DNA from 3 places in the Paenibacillus sp. LBL genome. Region 2 is predicted to be linked to each of the others. Evidence: predicted binding sites of a transcription regulator. Region 2 holds the regulator's gene; each other region holds the start of a gene.
The links. Region 2 encodes Rex, which represses fermentation and respiration genes when NADH is low (regulators of the CRP and FNR family bind a similar motif). Its sites were predicted from a motif close to TTGTGAAATATTTCACAA; they were not measured.
Positions count from the first base shown of each region.

Region 1: a site for Rex is predicted at 1,833-1,850, ahead of M2277_RS07590 (cytochrome ubiquinol oxidase subunit I). Genes of this name have one in related genera too.
Region 3: a site for Rex is predicted at 1,334-1,351, ahead of M2277_RS18440 (TorD/DmsD family molecular chaperone). Genes of this name have one in related genera too.

Region 1 is NZ_JARXYU010000002.1:544,358-550,235, reverse strand. It holds gene M2277_RS07595 (cytochrome d ubiquinol oxidase subunit II) at 1-303, opposite strand, end outside; gene M2277_RS07590 (cytochrome ubiquinol oxidase subunit I) at 300-1,667, opposite strand; gene M2277_RS07585 (stalk domain-containing protein) at 2,353-3,207, opposite strand; gene M2277_RS07580 (hypothetical protein) at 3,392-3,613, opposite strand; gene M2277_RS07575 (MEKHLA domain-containing protein) at 3,806-4,270, opposite strand; gene M2277_RS07570 (NAD(P)H-binding protein) at 4,532-4,951, opposite strand; gene M2277_RS07565 (alpha/beta hydrolase) at 5,039-5,878, opposite strand, start outside.
Region 2 is NZ_JARXYU010000004.1:269,114-274,991, forward strand. It holds gene M2277_RS12495 (hypothetical protein) at 1-565, shown strand, start outside; gene dinG (ATP-dependent DNA helicase DinG) at 739-3,624, shown strand; gene M2277_RS12505 (redox-sensing transcriptional repressor Rex) at 3,688-4,353, shown strand; gene M2277_RS12510 (amidohydrolase) at 4,328-5,629, shown strand; gene M2277_RS12515 (cell wall elongation regulator TseB-like domain-containing protein) at 5,660-5,878, shown strand, end outside.
Region 3 is NZ_JARXYU010000008.1:147,844-153,721, forward strand. It holds gene mobA (molybdenum cofactor guanylyltransferase) at 1-110, shown strand, start outside; gene moaA (GTP 3',8-cyclase MoaA) at 215-1,219, opposite strand; gene M2277_RS18440 (TorD/DmsD family molecular chaperone) at 1,563-2,240, shown strand; gene M2277_RS18445 (efflux RND transporter permease subunit) at 2,350-5,547, opposite strand; gene M2277_RS18450 (TetR/AcrR family transcriptional regulator) at 5,579-5,878, opposite strand, start outside.

The sequences.
Region 1 (5,878 bases), on a different contig from region 2:
CGAACCGCGAATCGCAAGCAGTATTACGGCTATGCTGGCCGGAACAAGCAGCGCGGAGCCATAATAAAAGGCCGTGTCCGGAAAAAATCCGACGATACCAATGTAGAAAAAGACAAAAAATACATTCGTGATCTCCCAAACGGGTGATAAATAACGGGAGATCAAACGATTAATCAGATGATCCTGCTTCGTCAAGCGTGCATAGAAAGCGAAGAAGCCCGCCCCGAAATCAATAGAGGCTATAATTAGATAGCCGTACAAGAACAGCCACAGCACCGAGATGCCAATCAATTCGTAACTCATGATGCAGGACCACCCTTCTCCGTAGATGGATCAGGCTTTTCCTTCAGCCATTTCTCCATCTCGACTTCCGCCGGATTATTGTTGAACAAGCGTCTTAACACGATTACACACATGATGCCCAGTACGATGTACAGGAGCAAGAAGACGAAGAATAAAATTCTTATATTCGGTGAAGACGTAGCAGCTTCCTCCACCCGCATAATCCCGCGGATAATCCACGGCTGTCGCCCAATTTCCGCATAGAACCAGCCCAGCTCAACAGCCAGGAAAGCAAGCGGTGCGCCCAATGCGATAATGCGAAGCATCCACTTGTTAAGCTCATTGCGTTTTTTCCAGAACACAAACAGGAAATACAGCACCGCAATAGCGAGCAGAGCAAATCCGATTCCGGCCATCAAATCAAACAGGTAATGAACGAGAAGCGGCGGCCATTCGTCCTGGGGAAATTCCTCCAGCCCCGTTACCTCTGCATTAAAGTCTCCAAAGGCCAGGAAGCTGAGCAGTTTTGGCAGGTGAAGAGCCCCTAGAATTTCATGCTCTGCATTCAGCCATCCCATTAATATCAAATCCGCACCGCTTTCCGTCTCAAAATGCCACTCTGCCGCAGCAAGCTTCTCCGGCTGATGCTCAGCCAAAAACTTGGCGGACACATCCCCGGCTAACGTGTTCAGCACCCCGAACAGTAAAACAACGGCCATCATGAGGTTCAAGGCTTTTTTGTGGTAGGCGGATACCCCTTTTCTCAGCATCGCAAAGGCTGCGATACCGGCTAACAGGGCTGCCCCTGTCAAATAAGCCGAGCTTAATACATGGAACACCTTGGAGAACGTTGCCGTATTCAGCATCGCTTGCACCGGGTCAACCGCCGTGAATTGGCCTGCTTCCATCACAAAGCCTCCAGGCTGGTTCATGAATCCATTCACCGTTGTTATGAAGACAGCCGACATGCCTGCCCCGATCACAATCGGAATGGTCAGCAGCCAGTGGATATACGGATTTTTGAATCGATCCCACGTATACAAATAAATGCCCAGGAAGATGGCCTCAAAAAAGAACGCAAACACTTCCATGAATAATGGCAGTGCAATGACATTCCCAGCCAGCTTCATAAAATTCGGCCACACCAGGGCCAGCTGCAGGGAGATCACGGTGCCGGTCACGACACCAACCGCGACAGAAATGACAAAACCTCGTGCCCACCTCTTCGCCATCAGTGTATAATGGGGATCTTTCTTGCGAATCCCGATGAACTCTGCAATAGCGATCATTAAGGGTATACCGACACCAAGTGTCGCAAAAATAACGTGGAATGCGAGTGTCATACCTGTCACCAGCCTGCTCCACATTACCGTATCAATTGCCATTTTATACTGCCTCCTTTTAAACTCTGTTCCATTATTGTGATAAATTAAACTTTGGATTAGGCCTGCCACCCGTTGGGCTGCATTCAATATCAGGTTTGGATAGGCTTTAGCGACATCGCTGCAAGCTGCGTTTTATGAATCGTTCCTCGATCTCTGTTATATAAAAAGAGAATTTTTTCACAAAGTAACGTAAATGACAACACTGTGTTGGGCAATACGTTGGTTGCTTCGTTTGACTGCCGTTTGCCCGACTGAAGCGAGATCTTGCGAGCCTGTATAAACCTGGTACTACATGCATTTAAATGACTAGATGAAACCTAATAGTTAAAATTATTATATCTTTATCTCTTAGCAAATCAATCACTGACACGTCTTCGTCCCTAAACGTTCAAGAAAGGGTCAACTCTTTCTGACAACTTGGTGAAAAATACAGAATGCACTCGAAGGAGCTATTGATTCATCTCCCTCATACGTGGTAATGCGCGTATCCCTCCCATCAGAGCCAACATCATCTTATTACCCATTACATGCGTAAATAAAAAGATTAGAAGACTGAAGCGCCAAGATTTTTTATGGATTTGGGACTTGAACACCTTGTTCCCATAGCCCTCTTCTTTTTATGGAGCCTCAAAAAAAGTCGCATATTAAGCGACTTTTAGAGTCTTTATGTTCTTGTTGTCCAACGTTACCGAGCAATCACTTCAAGTACATTGCCGCTTCCATCATCAATCATACGTATATTGTGATCATCCAAGAGTTGAATGGTGCCGTCCGACTTCAACCATTCATGCTGCTCCACTAACCCGTGAGCAACAGATTTGCGAATTAGCCCTTTATTCTTAAATACTAATGCATACAGATCATATTCTCCAGTCTTTCGATTAGAATACTCAATGATTACAATAAGTAAATTTTCGGGAGTCCGCTTGAATTGAAAGCTGAGATCGTGAGTATTCACATTAATGTCCTTGATGCCTAGCGGAATCGAATTCTTTTGTCCCGTAACAGCATTAGTAATCTCAAGATCCCCTCTTGCTGCACGAATCACATAGCTGTATCCCATCATGCTGCCATAGAAAGTATCCGTATAATTGTGGAGTCCAGTCACGGTTACCTTCCCAGTCTTTGTGTCACGATTAGCCACTTCCCCATCCAGAGCAGATGCGAGAAATTGAATCGGCACATAAAGGTGACTGATATACCACACAGGCTCTCTGCCCATATCCACTTTTCGACCATCAACTTCAGCAATTTTGCTGCCCATGTGTACAACAATGCGTTTCTGATCCCTTGTCAGTACGGCCACATCGTCACCTTCCATCTTCCACAGCAGACCTGCCGAACTCCCGAGTGAGAAAAAACTTGCGTAAGTAACCCCGTCCTTAAGCAGCGTCTCAATATGAGAGATTCGGCCGTCCTCCCATTGCAACTCCAGTTCAACGTACTTCGAAGCCGCATCCGATTTTTGTGCTCCCAGCGGTAAAAGTACGGATATCATAAGTATAACGGCAATTGCATTTTTCCATTTCTTAATCTTCAAGTAATGATCACCCACTTATTGTAAAATTCAATACTACAATAGTAACACAAAGATCTTAGAAAAGTTGCTGCGACAGTAAAATCCGTTCCGTAGATCGTGCGTCTCACGACTACCGGTCTCGAACGCCTTGTGAGAGAGAGTCCAGCCTCTTCCTTAGGTGTAACTTATACAGCTTTTATATCTATCAGCTTGATCCATCATTACGATTCTGTCTTGCTTTAACCACTCTCGGTATTTGCTTCTCATAAATGGACAATACATTTGAAATCAATTGTTCTTTAGGACTCGTGTTATCTTTCAAAACTGCGTATATAAGGTTCAAGAAAGTCTTCGCATCTTTATCTGTTAAACTTTTGATAGATTCCACCGTGGTAACATTTGATACATGACCATCTTGCTCCTCCATAACGGTTCCTCATTTCTGAATATTATTTATGGACGACAAACATATTGAAAATTGATGCGGTAACCCTGGTATCCCCTGAATTCTCAGAACATCATCACTTACTAACATTAAAATTCTATAGTCAATGAAGGAAAAGCTTATTCCTCCTTCTTCAAGTCACAGCTATTGTGGCCATATCGTCATATGCTTCTTTCATTCTATGTAACGAAATTGACGAAAAGCAGCAGCTTGTCCATGAAATACATCGTTATCGTCTGTAAGATTCCATACCGTCGCCTGCATGATATAGAATCTTCTGCCGGTGCTGGAAATACGAATACCTGTATAATTATCGACATATCCATATTCACTGACAGCTTTCAGGAAGGCCGCGCGTTCCTCGCGCTCCATCGGTTCTGCCGTTAGCCTCGAGGGCGTTTGGGTGAAGGTCTCCCTGTTTACTTCCCACAATTCAAGCGCCATCTGATTACCATAGTTCAAAATCGGGTCCGGCTCTGTTCCATGGGACAGTATGACGAGTGGAGCCCGGAACAGTACTTCTGATTCTGTACCTGATTCAACTGAATGATCAAGAAGCGACTTTCCTGTCCATCTCAGGTAGCTGTTCAGAATCACACTGGCGTGCTTGTTGGATGTATGAAAGCTGTTGTTATTCATTTTCCCCGTCCTCCCTGCTGCTGCTATCGTAAAAGGTGAATCACATCTCTATTTTACCAAAGATTGGTTTCTTTGCGTTTAAAAAGTAGCGCTATCTTGCTCAGAACCATTCCTGACTCTTGGGGTCAGGGTAACCGTACAGGTGGAACGATTCGCTCATGGACGTCTTCAGACAGCAAAAAGGGCATCTCGCAAGATCTAATATCTTTTGAGACACCCTCATTTTACTATGATCTTCTTTATAAACTAAGCGGGAACTGCTTAATAGAAGGCTGGCTTTTCACCATCGGTATTCGGCTTGTTGACCCCTAAATTTCCGCGAACATGGAGATCCGAAGATTCAATTAATTTGACAACCAGGGCCGCGACGCTCTTGCGCGATACTTCCGTGCCTTTGAACGGCTCGCCCTTCTCCGTAACCTCATATTCAATCTCGTCATAATCGGTCAGCCATGCAGGTCTGAGTACGGTGTAGTCGAGATTCGAGGCCTCGATAACATCGACTGATTTGCGATATGGTCCCAAATATTCACCGATTGTGCGGTTATTCCACTTGCCGAAATCTCCCGGGACTTCATCATAAATACCGAGCGAGCTGATAAAAATCAAGCGTTTCACGCCCGTCGATTCCATTGCATCTACGATGGCTTTCGCTTGGTCCTCCAGATCGTCGCCGGACATCTGCGATTTGCCCTCCGGCTCCAAGAATTAATATAGAGGTCACATTAATACTCCTTTCCCTTGTTTATTGAATCTAAGCGAATCATATTATTTTAGATGATCTGTAAAGAACTGCTCTAACTTTTCCACTGCCGGACCCACGTATTCAGGCTGGTCGTATAATGCAACGTGTGTAGCACCATCCATGATGAATAATTCTTTATCCCGACTAGCAGCATCTTGAACCGCTTCTTCGCTGAAGTAGCGAGTATCCGCATCACTACCGGCAATCGCTAAAAATGGCTGCGTTAAGAACTTATCAATGTGGCTAAATGCAGAGAAGGTAAAAATTTTATCGAAGCTTGTAAACACGAAACGGTTAGGTGCATTTTCGTGGCATCCGCGTGCGGTTACATAATATTCGTGTCCTTCCGCCATTGTACCCGTCATGCCTTCTTCCAATTCCTGCGGCACATACGGACCATGGAGCGTTTCACTTCCATTGGCTTCGGCTGTCCGTTGTCCAGAAACTTGTTCCAACAGTTTGATTTGGTCTTCGACCGGTACTGCACGGGCAATCCCTTCACTAAATAGTGATCCGATATCGACCATGCTAACCGTTGCTACTGCTTTAATGCGGCGTTCGGTTTGTGCAGCCGCTACTGTATAACCCCCGCCGGCACAAACACCTAACGCGCCAATTTTATGGGTATCTACATAGGATAATGTCGTTAAATAGTCCACTGCTGCACGAACATCTTCTGTACGAGCATACGGATCTTCGAGATAGCGCGGGGTCCCTTCACTCTCTCCTTGATAGGATGCATCGAATGCTAAAGTTATAAAACCTGATTCAGAAAGTTTATTCGCGTAAAGTCCCGCCGTCTGTTCTTTTACGCCGCCGCCAGGATGGGAGACAACGATTGCCGGATATTTCTTGGTTTCATC
Region 2 (5,878 bases):
TGCACAAGGTCCCCAAAAACAGGCGCTGGTACAAAACTGGAACATGCTCAAAAGCATGAGTGAAGCAATTATCGAGGAGTGGCTCCAATTTGAAGAGAAGATGGCCATTTTCCGCGAAAATGCCGTATCACCCCCGGTTTTTCCGCCGACCGAAGCGCCTGAATTGCAGCTTGATGCTTTTATCCGTGGCCAAGGTTATTACAAGTTGTTGATGTTCCAGCCGGCAATACAGCAGTTTGGGGCTGCCGCTGTGGTATTTCCGGAGAGCCTTCTGATCAAGCTGTACATTGCGATGTCCCATCTTTATATGGGGCAGACAGCTCAGGCATCTGATGTATTGATGTCCATTCTGCCGCTGGCAGATAACAAGAAGCTCCGGGCGATGATCTACAATGCACTTGGATGCATCGAGGTATTGAATGGACAACAAGGGAAGGCCGAAGAAAATTTCGCACTGGCAATTCACAGCGATCCGACTCTGCCCGATCCCATTATTAATCTGGAGGTCTGCAAGAAGAACCGCGGTGAACTTCAGTACGGCAGCCAACTGATCTCTTTGCTGTAGAAGAAAAAGCCTAACAAGAAGCGATGCCAGAGCTCATTCTAAAGAGACTTTGGCATCGCTTTTTGCCGTGTGAAGCAGGAAGGGGAGGATGAGGGGATTTTTTACCCGGAATGTTCAAAACCCGCAACTTCTGGTATGCTGTTAATTAGTCTGGAGGAAAGGGATTTAGTCGAATGAAATTTGCCGTATTGGATTTTGAAACCACGGGCAACCAGTCTGCAGATGAGATTATTCAGGTCGGACTGGCCATCATCGAAGAGGATCGAAGTATATCCCGCGTGTACGGCACTTATGTCAATCCCGGGATTCCAATCCCTCCGTTTATCACCGGTTTGACCGGTATTTCTGACAGCGATGTAGCGGACGCTCCATCCCTAGAGGAAATGATGATGGAACTTGTGCCCATGCTCGACGATGTGGTATTGGTTGGGCATAACGTAGCTTTTGATTTTAATTTTTTGCAAAATGCACTCGATCGCTGTGGCTATTTACCGTTCAGCGGTCGGATTCTAGATACGATGCACTTCTTGAAAATATGCTTCCCTTCGCTTTCTTCATATCAGCTTGGAATGGTGTCTTCCCATTTCGGCCTGGAGCATGACCGTCCGCATCAAGCGGACAGCGATGCACTTGCAACGGCCTATGCGCTGCTGAAATGTCTGGAGGAGATCGATGAGCTTCCGCTCTTGACCATTCAACGGTTAAGTGATCTTTTTGCTGATGAGGATAGCGATTTGGCCTGGTTCTTTGACGGAATCCGGGCGGAACGGGAATTCCAAGCTGTACAGGGCGGAGATACCCATACGTATTATCGCCAGTTTGCGCTGGCTGTTGATGATTGGAACGATATTGCACCCGCAAGGGACGAATCGGAGCCGAACCCACTGGCTGATGTGAGCTTCGAACAGTACATGAGCGATGTCCGGGACCGTCTGAAGGAAACGCTGCCTCATTACGAGAGCAGAGACGCTCAGGATATGATGTTCCAAGAAGTGATGCAGGCACTGGATGATAATAAACATCTGTTGATTGAAGCAGGCACGGGAACAGGGAAGTCCCTCGGCTATTTGCTGCCTTCGATCTATCAAAGTGTGAAGCAGGAACAGAAGGTCATGGTCAGCACGCATACAATCAATCTTCAAGAACAGCTGCGTGACCGGGATATACCGCTGCTCACTCAGGTTGTTCCTTTTCCCTTTAAAGCAGTTATTTTTAAGGGGAGAGGACATTATTTGTGTTTGAGAAAATTTGAACATAAAATAAATAGAAGAGATTTTCATTCGCCGAAGGAAGATGTGATCATTGCAGCGCAGATGCTGGTCTGGCTGACACAGACAGAAAACGGCGACGATGAAGAACTGAACCTCGGCGGCCGTGGCGGAGATTTCTGGGAGACGATCTCCAGCGATTCGGATTCCTGTCTTGGACGTGCCTGCCCATGGTTCCGCAAATGCTACTACCACAGGGCCAAACATGAAGCGGGCGTTGCCGACGTGGTCATTACGAACCATTCGAAGCTGTTCACTGACGTTAAAGCCAATCATCAGCTGCTGCCAAGTTATGAACGCCTCGTCATTGACGAAGCACATCATCTTGAGGACGTTGCGGGCAAGCACCTTGGCTTGCAAATGAAATATTTTACGGTTGTGCATACGTTGACCCGGATGTACAAGGACAGCCGCAGCGGACAGCTTCCCGCGCTTCGCCAGCTGCTTCAGGCTTCACCGCATGAGAAGGCCGTAGAATGGTCTTCTGTCATTGACCGTATGTATCCAGATCTCATCACGGCCAAAGAAAATTGGGATCGTCTCAGCGATCAGCTGTTTGCGCTGCTGCCGGAACGCGGGGATGCATCTCCAGGAGACGCGGGCCAATTCTCACTTCGGTTATCGCCTCTCAAGAAACCGAAGGATTGGCAATCGCTGGCCGAGCTGGAGCATCAGATTCATGTGACCCTGGGTGACGTTGTGCGCAAGGGTGACAAGCTGATTGCTGAAATGAAGGAAGATCTGGATGATTACAGTGCAGACAGCTTGCTTACGGATCTGTCCGGACTGTTTAAAGACCTGGCTGCTCACCGTGAGGACTTGCGCTCCTTCATGGCTCTTAATGATGAGGGTACGGTATACTGGATGGAGGCTAATGGCAATTTCCGCAGTAAATCGCTGCAGCTCTATGCAGTGCCTGTTGATGTAAGCACTCATTTAAAGGAATTGTTTTTTGATAAAAAACAAAGCGTCATTCTGACATCGGCTACCTTGTCGGTGGATAAATCGTTCCAGTTCATGATCGAGAATCTGGGTCTTCAGGAAGCGGCTGACGCCGGTAATCTGAACACGGTTCAGCTGCCGTCTCCGTTTAATTACAGAGAACAAGCGCTGCTTGTCGTTCCGCGTGATTTTCCGAGCGTGAAGGGATCGGTCGGGGATGCCCTCTTTGTGAACACACTTGTGCAGTCACTGGCCGAAACGGCGATCGCTACCCATGGAAGGATGCTCGTTCTGTTCACCTCTTACCGGATGCTGCGTCAGGTGCATGAGCCACTGAAGGAAGCATTGGCATTAAGCGACATTGCGGTGCTGGGGCAAGGAATGGACGGGACCAGTCGAACCAAGTTGATTCGACGCTTCCAGGAGAGCAGCGCATCGGTGCTCCTTGGCACCAGCTCCTTCTGGGAAGGGGTCGACATTCCGGGCGAGGCGTTGACCTGTCTTGCTATTGTACGGCTGCCTTTCCAGCCGCCGAATCATCCGCTGGTGGAAGCCAAGAGTGAACTGCTGCAGCAGCAGAAAAAGAACCCCTTCATGAAGCTTTCCGTTCCGCAAGCGGTTATTCGGTTCAAGCAAGGGTTTGGCCGCCTGGTCCGGACGGCACAGGATAAAGGGATCGTGATTGTATACGATACCCGGGTGATTGAATCCTATTACGGGAAATATTTCTTATATTCCTTGCCAGGACCTAAGATGGAGCATATGCCGACAGAGGGAATTGTTCCACGCATCTCGGAATGGCTTCAGGAAGAGGTCGAGGTTGGGGCAGATAACCAAACCGATGAATGATAGCTAAACGAAGAATGAAAATGCAAGAGATGTAGTTATTAACCTTTACTAGGGGGAGCATGCATGAAATCGGAAAAAATTTCGGAAGCCGTGGTCCGCAGATTACCTGTATATTTGCGCTATTTGAATGAGCTTCAGAAGCGGGAGGTCTCAACTGTTTCATCCCAGGAGCTGGGGCAGAAACTGGATCTGAATCCTGCTCAAATTCGTAAGGACCTGGCGTATTTCGGTGATTTTGGACGGAAAGGGATCGGGTATGATGTTTCCTATTTGATTGAGAAGATTCGCCAGATTCTGAAGCTGGACCAGAAGATTAATGTAGCATTGGTTGGAGCCGGTAATCTTGGACATGCATTATCCAATTACAATGCATTCCTGAAGGATAATATGAAGATTGTGGCTATTTTCGATTCATATTCCCCCAAAGTTGGTATGAAAATCAACAACTTGACGGTTCAGCCGATGGAAGAGCTTGAGAAAACCGTACATGAATACGGCATTCGTATCGGGATTATTACCGTTCCGGATTTTGAGGCGCAAAACGTAGCTAATCAGCTTATTGCAGCAGGCATCGAAGCGATTCTGAATTTTGCGCCAACCATCCTGAAAGCTCCACCTCATATCCGTATTCATACGGCCGATTTTACAACCGATTTGCAGAGCTTGGCTTATTATTTGGACAACGGTAAGGAGGAAGCTTCACATGACGACAACGAAGTGGATGGTTAAGAACGGTACTTTTGCTGTGCTTGAGGATGGAAGATCCGTTCTTCGTGGATACATGGTTGTTGAGAATGACCGCATTACCTATCTTGGTGAGGAACAGCCGCCGGTAGAGGAAGGAACCGAGATTATCGACGGCACACATCTGTTGTTCCTGCCTGGTTTGGTAAATACCCATGGACATGCTGCCATGTCACTGCTCCGCGGTTATGGAGACGATTTGGCGCTGCAAGTATGGCTGCAGGAAAAAATGTGGCCGATGGAAGCCAAATTCACGGCCGATGATGTTTACTGGGGAGCCTCTCTTTCCGTGCTGGAGATGATCAAGGGCGGAACCACAACTTTTGTGGATATGTATGATCACATGGACCAGGTTGCTAAGGTGGTAGAGGATTCAGGAATGCGCGGTGTCCTGACCCGTGGCGTTATCGGATTATGTCCGCCTGAGGTTCAGCAGCAAAAACTGGATGAGGCGGTTGCATTTGCGAAGGACTGGCACGGCAAAGCCGATGGCAGAATCACAACGATGCTCTCGCCGCATGCACCGTATACGTGTCCACCGGATCTAATTGAAAAATTCGTCCAAGCATCCCATGATTTGAATCTGCCGCTGCATACACATATGTCGGAAACGGACACGGAAGTGGCCCAGAATGTGAATGACTACGGACTCCGTCCCGTTGCGCATCTGGAGAAGCTGGGCATGTTCTCTCGTCCTACACTTCTGGCGCACGCCGTCCATTTGACTGATGAAGAGATCGAGATTTTGGCTAAATATCAAGTCGCGGTCTCTCATAATCCAGGCAGTAATCTGAAGCTTGCCAGTGGTATAGCGCGCGTGCCTGCACTACTGAAAGCCGGCGTTACCGTGTCCCTGGGTACCGACGGACCAGCGAGCAATAACAATCTGGATATGTTTGAAGAGATGCGTCTGGCTGCATTGATCCATAAAGGGGTAAGCGGTGATCCTACGGCCATTCCAGCAGCCGAAGCACTACGGATGGGTACGGAGTATGGAGCCAAATCGGCTTTCATTGAAGATATAGGCACACTTGCCGTCGGCATGAAGGCGGATATGATCGCGTTGAATACAGATCAGGCGCACTTCCTTCCTCGAACCGATTATGTGTCCCATGCGATCTATTCAGCCAGTGCAAAGGATGTAGAGCATGTATGGGTTGACGGCAAGCAGGTAGTGAAAAATGGCGCCAGCCTTACCCTCGACGAGGAACGTATTCGCCGGGAAGCCCAGTCTGCATTTGAGCGTCTTACAACCCTCTAGGGAATAATCAAGGGGAGCGAGGAAGACGGATTGAAGAAAAAAACGAAGTGGATATTGCTAAGTGTATCCGGAGTGCTGCTCTTGCTGCTAGGTCTGCAGCTCTACTATTCGCATGTCATGAAGGACACTTGGAATGAAGAGAGAATGGCAATCAACGCTTCCAAACAGCATGGCGGTTTGGTTTCGACAGGAAAGACCTATAAATCGGTGTGGGGCGAGGACAACAATTACTGGGTTGTCAGCGGCAAG
Region 3 (5,878 bases), on a different contig from region 2:
TGAACGAAGAGCAATTAGAGCACATGACAGGTCTTGATCCGCGAAAGGTCTTATTTAATATGAATACGCCAGATGATTATGAGACAGCAAGAGGGATTTCCTCATCCTAAAAAACACCCCCGCCCGTTGGATGCTGGCGGGGGTTTGCTTATTCACTTCTATTATTGAGCCTAAAATACAATCTGTCTTCCGCTCGCTTACAGCTCGCAGAGGGCTAGCCGCCGATCTGCGACATGCGCCGCACAGTGGGGGTGTGGCTCTGCGCTTTCTTCTCAAGTGCCAGTGCCATTTCATGATTGAGCGGCTTTGCACCCAGCGCTTTCCGGAACAGGTTCGCAACCGCCTGGGGATCATCGATGACGCGGCGAACGTTAAACTCGTCGGACCAGTACAGACAAGCCTTGATATGGCCGTCCGCAGTCAGCCTGAGCCGGTTGCAGGAGTCGCAGAAATGGTCGCTGACCGGATGGATCAAGCCAAACGTCCCTGTAGCTCCGACAACCTTCATGTTGCGAGAGGGCCCGTTGCCGGATGGACCCTGCTCTTCCTGGATGCTCCATCCGGCCTCCTGACACACTTCGGATACTCGGCTTAGTGGCAGGTACGAATCGCGCCAGACATCGGATGCTTGACCAATCGGCATATATTCAATAAAGCGGACATGTAAGGGACGATCGAGTGTCATGGCGATGAAATCGCGGATCTCATCTTCGTTAAAGCCCTTCATCAGCACCATGTTCAGCTTGATGGGATTCAGGCCGGCTTCATAGGCTGCTTCGATGCCTTCCAGCACTTTAGACACATGGCCGCCGCGCGTAATGCGTGCATAACGCTCCTCGTGAAGCGAATCCAGACTGATGTTGATTCGCGTGAGTCCTGCTTCCTTAAGAAGCCGGGCTTTCGATGGCAGCATGATCCCGTTGGTTGTGAGGGATATATCTTGAATTCCTTCTATGGAAGCAATCATACGGACTAAGTTCTCCAGATCCTTGCGCACGAGCGGCTCACCGCCGGTAAGACGTACTTTGGATACGCCCATGGGGGCAAGAACGCGGAGGATCGCGGCGATCTCTTCGTAACTCATAATCTGATCGTGAGGTTGGAATTCCATTCCTTCTTCCGGCATACAATAGACACAACGCAGATTGCATCGGTCCGTCACCGAGATACGAATATAATCATGGACCCGACCGAAAGAGTCTTTAAGCGGTTCAATCATGGAAATCCCCCTTTCGTAGCATACATGGTCACATTGTAGCTATTCCCTGAATCGGAGTCAATGCGGCATTTAGGTCCCTCCCGGCGGACAAGCTGCAGGCAGATGGTCATGATTTTGTGACAAGTATCACAGAAAACGCTTTCGAAATCATGTATATTGAACCTGTGGACAAAAGCTTTCTCCCCTTGAAAGCGAGTAGTGACATTCTAGATTTCCGAAAGTTTCCTTATTTTTCCGAAATTTTCGGAAATCAATTCAAGCTGCTTTCATTAGACGTTCATCTAAGATATACTGTCAAGGATATCACATCCAACAAGAGAGGTTACAAAGTAGGAGGTTCGATATGGGGATATCACCTGTTCAAACTTTGGAGGTACCTGACGTCTGTCACAGGTGGCTTGAAAACCGGGGAACGGTTTATGAGCTGCTGATTGATTTTTTGGGCAACTGGCCCAGCTTGTCTATGATTGCAGAATGGAGCCGCGGAAGCGGAATTAGCAAGGCTGCGGAGTGTTCGAAGGCAGGTTCAGACCTGATGAAATATTTGTGCGGACGCTCGCCTGAGGAATTGGTTCGGATTTGCGAGTATGAAGGGGCGGAATACCGCCGACTGCTTGAGCAGACCAAACAGCGTCAGGCCGCTGAGTCCCATTATACCCAGGATGGATGCGCTCAGGATTTGGCCGAGTGTTATGCATCCGCTGGTGTAGCATTCAATAAACTGCATGGCGAAGCGGACGATCATATAGCCCTCGAACTGGAATTTATGACACTGCTTCATGACCGTATGCTGAACAATACGTATTGTGAACACAGCATGCTGCAATTAATGCAGGTTCAGGAGAAGTTTCTGGAAGAGCATCTGTTGTCATGGGTGCCCTCTCTCTGCAAGGATCTGAAAGGTTCTACGGAGAGTCCGCTGTATCAGGCATTATTCAGCCTGCTCGAGGAGTTCCTCGCACAGGATCTGAACATGCTGAAGACGTGGAAGCAATCCAGGGAAGCTGTACTGGTGCATTAGAGCAGCAGATAAGAAAACCATAGCAAGTTATCATGCGAATCGCAGTCATCTACAAAAACAAAGCCCCGGCTTCCTAAATAGGAGGCCGGGGCTTTTGTGTTATATCGGATTAATCTTCGATTCTTTTCTTGCTGAACTTCATCAGGAACTCATACACGATAGGTACAACAACGAGTGTGAGCAGCGTCGAACTGATCAGACCGCCGATAACGGTTATGCCGAGCCCGCGTGAGATGATACCCGCGCTGTTCTCCCAACCGAATACGAGAGGCAGCAGCGCACCGATGGTGGCCAGTGCCGTCATCAGGATTGGACGAAGACGGGTTGCACCGGCTTCGAGCAAGGCTTCGCGAGTGCTCATTCCTTCGCGTTCCATGTGGATAACGCGGTCGATCAATACAATTGCGTTCGTGACTACGATACCAATCAACATGAGTACGCCCATGAGAGCAGATACGTTCAGTGTCTCGCCTGTGATGAGCAAGCCGATAATGGCACCGATGACGATGAATGGCAGTGAGAACAGGATGGCAAATGGTGCAAGACCCCCGCCAAACGTGACCACGAGTACAAAGTATACAATAGCAATGGCCGCCAGCATGGCGAGTCCAAGCTGTCCGAAGGTTTCATTGATTTGCTCGGTAACGCCTCCGAACTCTACGGATACCCCGTCTGGAAGCTCAAGTTTGCTGACTTCGGATTCCAGATTGGTGGAAGCCGAGCCTACATCGCTGGACAGGATATCGGCTGTGACACTCACAACCATTTTACCGTCGATGCGTGTAATGGAGTCAGGCGTGGTTCCTTTTTCAACTTTGGCTACATCCTTGATCGGTACTTCCATACCGAGTGGAGACGTTACCGTTTCGTCTTCAATTTCTTTAATGCTCTTATAGGTTTTGCTGTCGGTTTCAATGTAAACATTGTAGGTTTTGTCCTCAATCTTAATTTCCGTCAAGACTGGACGCTCCCGTACGGGTGCCAGCTTCATAGCCAATTGTCCGGCTGTGAGGCCAAGAGAGCTTAACTTCTCTTGATCGGCAACCAGCGTGTACTGCTCAAATGACTCGGATAAACTGGTCTCCGCATTGTCGAAGGTAGCGGTATCCTTGTTCGCAAGCTCGGCAATTTGATCAGCCACAGGCTTGATCTGCTCCAGGGAGTCGCCGAAGACGTTAACCGTCAATTGGCTGCCTCCGAATCCGCCGGCTGCCATGTCCATATTGGACCAGGTGCCATCCGGAACTTCCTTGGCTAGATCCTCGATAAGTGCCGTTTTGACATCTTCGAAGTTTTTCGTGTCCGGATCGTACATAATGTAGAACAATCCGGAATTAGCGGAGCCCATTCCAAGCGGATTGCTTCCGCCGATGGAGTACTGCATTGTCTGTACGCCAGGTTGATCCAGAATCAGCTTCTCGGCTTTTAGTGCACGTTCCTCTACATCCTCCAGCATAACGCCAGGTTCAGGAGAGTAGGTCACCATTGCGTATTTGTCTTCCTGTTCCGGGATGAAGCTAACCCCCAGATACTTGGTCAGGAACAAGCTTCCTACCAACAGCACGATGGCTGCCAGGAATGTAATGGCTTTGTGATTCAGAGTCCATTTCAGGATCGAACGATAGCCGCGGGCCATTGCGCCCGGCTTCTCCTCATGATCATGCTTGTTCTTCAAGCCTTTGCGGAACAGGCTGTGCGCCATAGCAGGTACAAGCGTAACCGCCACGACCAGGGAAGCCAGCAGCGCGAAGACCATCGTCAATGCGAATGGCATGAACAGCTCGCCGACCATACCGCTAACCAGTGTAAGCGGCAGGAATACCGCGATGGTTACGATGGTGGAAGACATGATGGGAACAAACATTTCACGTGTAGCGGCACTAATGAGCTCTCGGCCTGTCAGTTTTTCGGTCGAGAGGGACATGCGCCGGTAGATATTCTCGATAACAACAATCGAATCATCGACAACCCGGCCGATGGCAACGGTCATGGCACCGAGTGACATCATATTCAGGGTAATATCCATTTGCTTCAAGCACAGTACCGCAATCAACAAGGATAACGGGATGGAAATGATCGATATGATGGTCGAACGGATATTGCGCAGGAAGATCATGATGATCAGAACAGCAAATAATGCACCGAACAATGCCTTGGAGAGCATGGTATGAACGGAGTCCTCGATCGGTTTACCTTGATCCAGCATGATGGTCAGATCCATGCCAGGGAATAGGCCTTTCAATTCCTCTGCCTTGTCTTTTACCTGATTAACAACGTCAACCGTGTTGGCATCGTTCGCCTTAACGATTTGGATACCGATGGATTCCTTCCCGTTGGTGCGGGAGATGGATTCCGAGGTTCCGATAACTTCAATCTTGGCAATCTCGCTGAGTTTTACGGTTGGAATGCCGGTGGGAGCGGATGGAGCGCCATTCTGTCCACCAGCACTGGCACCATCACCGGGAGCTCCCTGCTGACCTGCAGCCCCAGCCGCATCGCCAGGAGGTTGCTGCTGTTGAGCTGCACCAGCACCGGCAGATGCATCGGCACCGCCTCCGCCTGGAATAACAGGAATGGCGATATTCTTCAGATCGTCAATGCCGATGATGCCGCCATCAATGGCTACGGCCTTTTGAGATTTTTCCATTTCGAACATACCGAGCGGAACATACAGCGCTGAACCCTGCACGATGCCTTTAACGGTATCTTCGGTCAGGCCAAGCTCGTTCATTTTGTCCTGGTTAAATTTCAGTTGGACTTCATTGACAAATTGTCCGGCTACCTGAATGGAAGCAACTCCATCCAAATCCTCGAGCTCGGGTACAATGTCATTCTCTGTGATACGGGTTAATTCATCCAGTGCCATGTTGTCTTTGTTCGATATACTCAAGGAGACAACCGGCATGGAGCTCATGCTGAATTTGGATATGGTAGGTTTCTGAGCATCCTCAGGCAGCTTGACTTCATTGATTGCTTCCCGAACAGCTGCTGTAGCGTTGTCCAGATCACTACCATAATCAAATTCAACCATCACGTTGGCTGCATTCTCCATGGAAGTGGAGGTTACGGTTTTTACGCCGTCGATATTTCTCAGTCTTGTCTCAAGCGGTTTGGTTATATCCTCTACAACTCCTTCAGGAGCTGCACCCGGATAGATGGCGGTGACGCTTAAGAATGGGACGTTAATATCCGGAATGGTTTCTTGTTTCATTGTCAGTCCACTGTACAATCCACCAAAGCTGACGATGATGGTCAGCAGCCAGATCGCAAACTTGTTGCGCAGGGAAAAATTGATAATTCCTTTCATTAGGTGATTCTCTCTCCTCTCCAAAATAACGCTATGTCTCTAACTTCGACCCGTTTCCCTGCATAATTCCACCAGGGGTAAGATAGCTTTCCAGCACGGTAACAATGGTGCCCTTGAGCTCGGTATACAGTGCCTCCAGGTCCTCGATCCCCTCCAGGTTAGCAAGCATTCCCTTTAGAACGGCCCTGCTGGGCTGGAGGCCAAGCAGCTCTTTCTCCATAATATTGAGCGACTCCATAGCATCTTCCCGGACTTCCGTCTCTACCGTACTCTTCTTCAGTTCATTTTTCATTGCTTTAATGACGATAAGCGGGTGACGGGTTGTACGAAT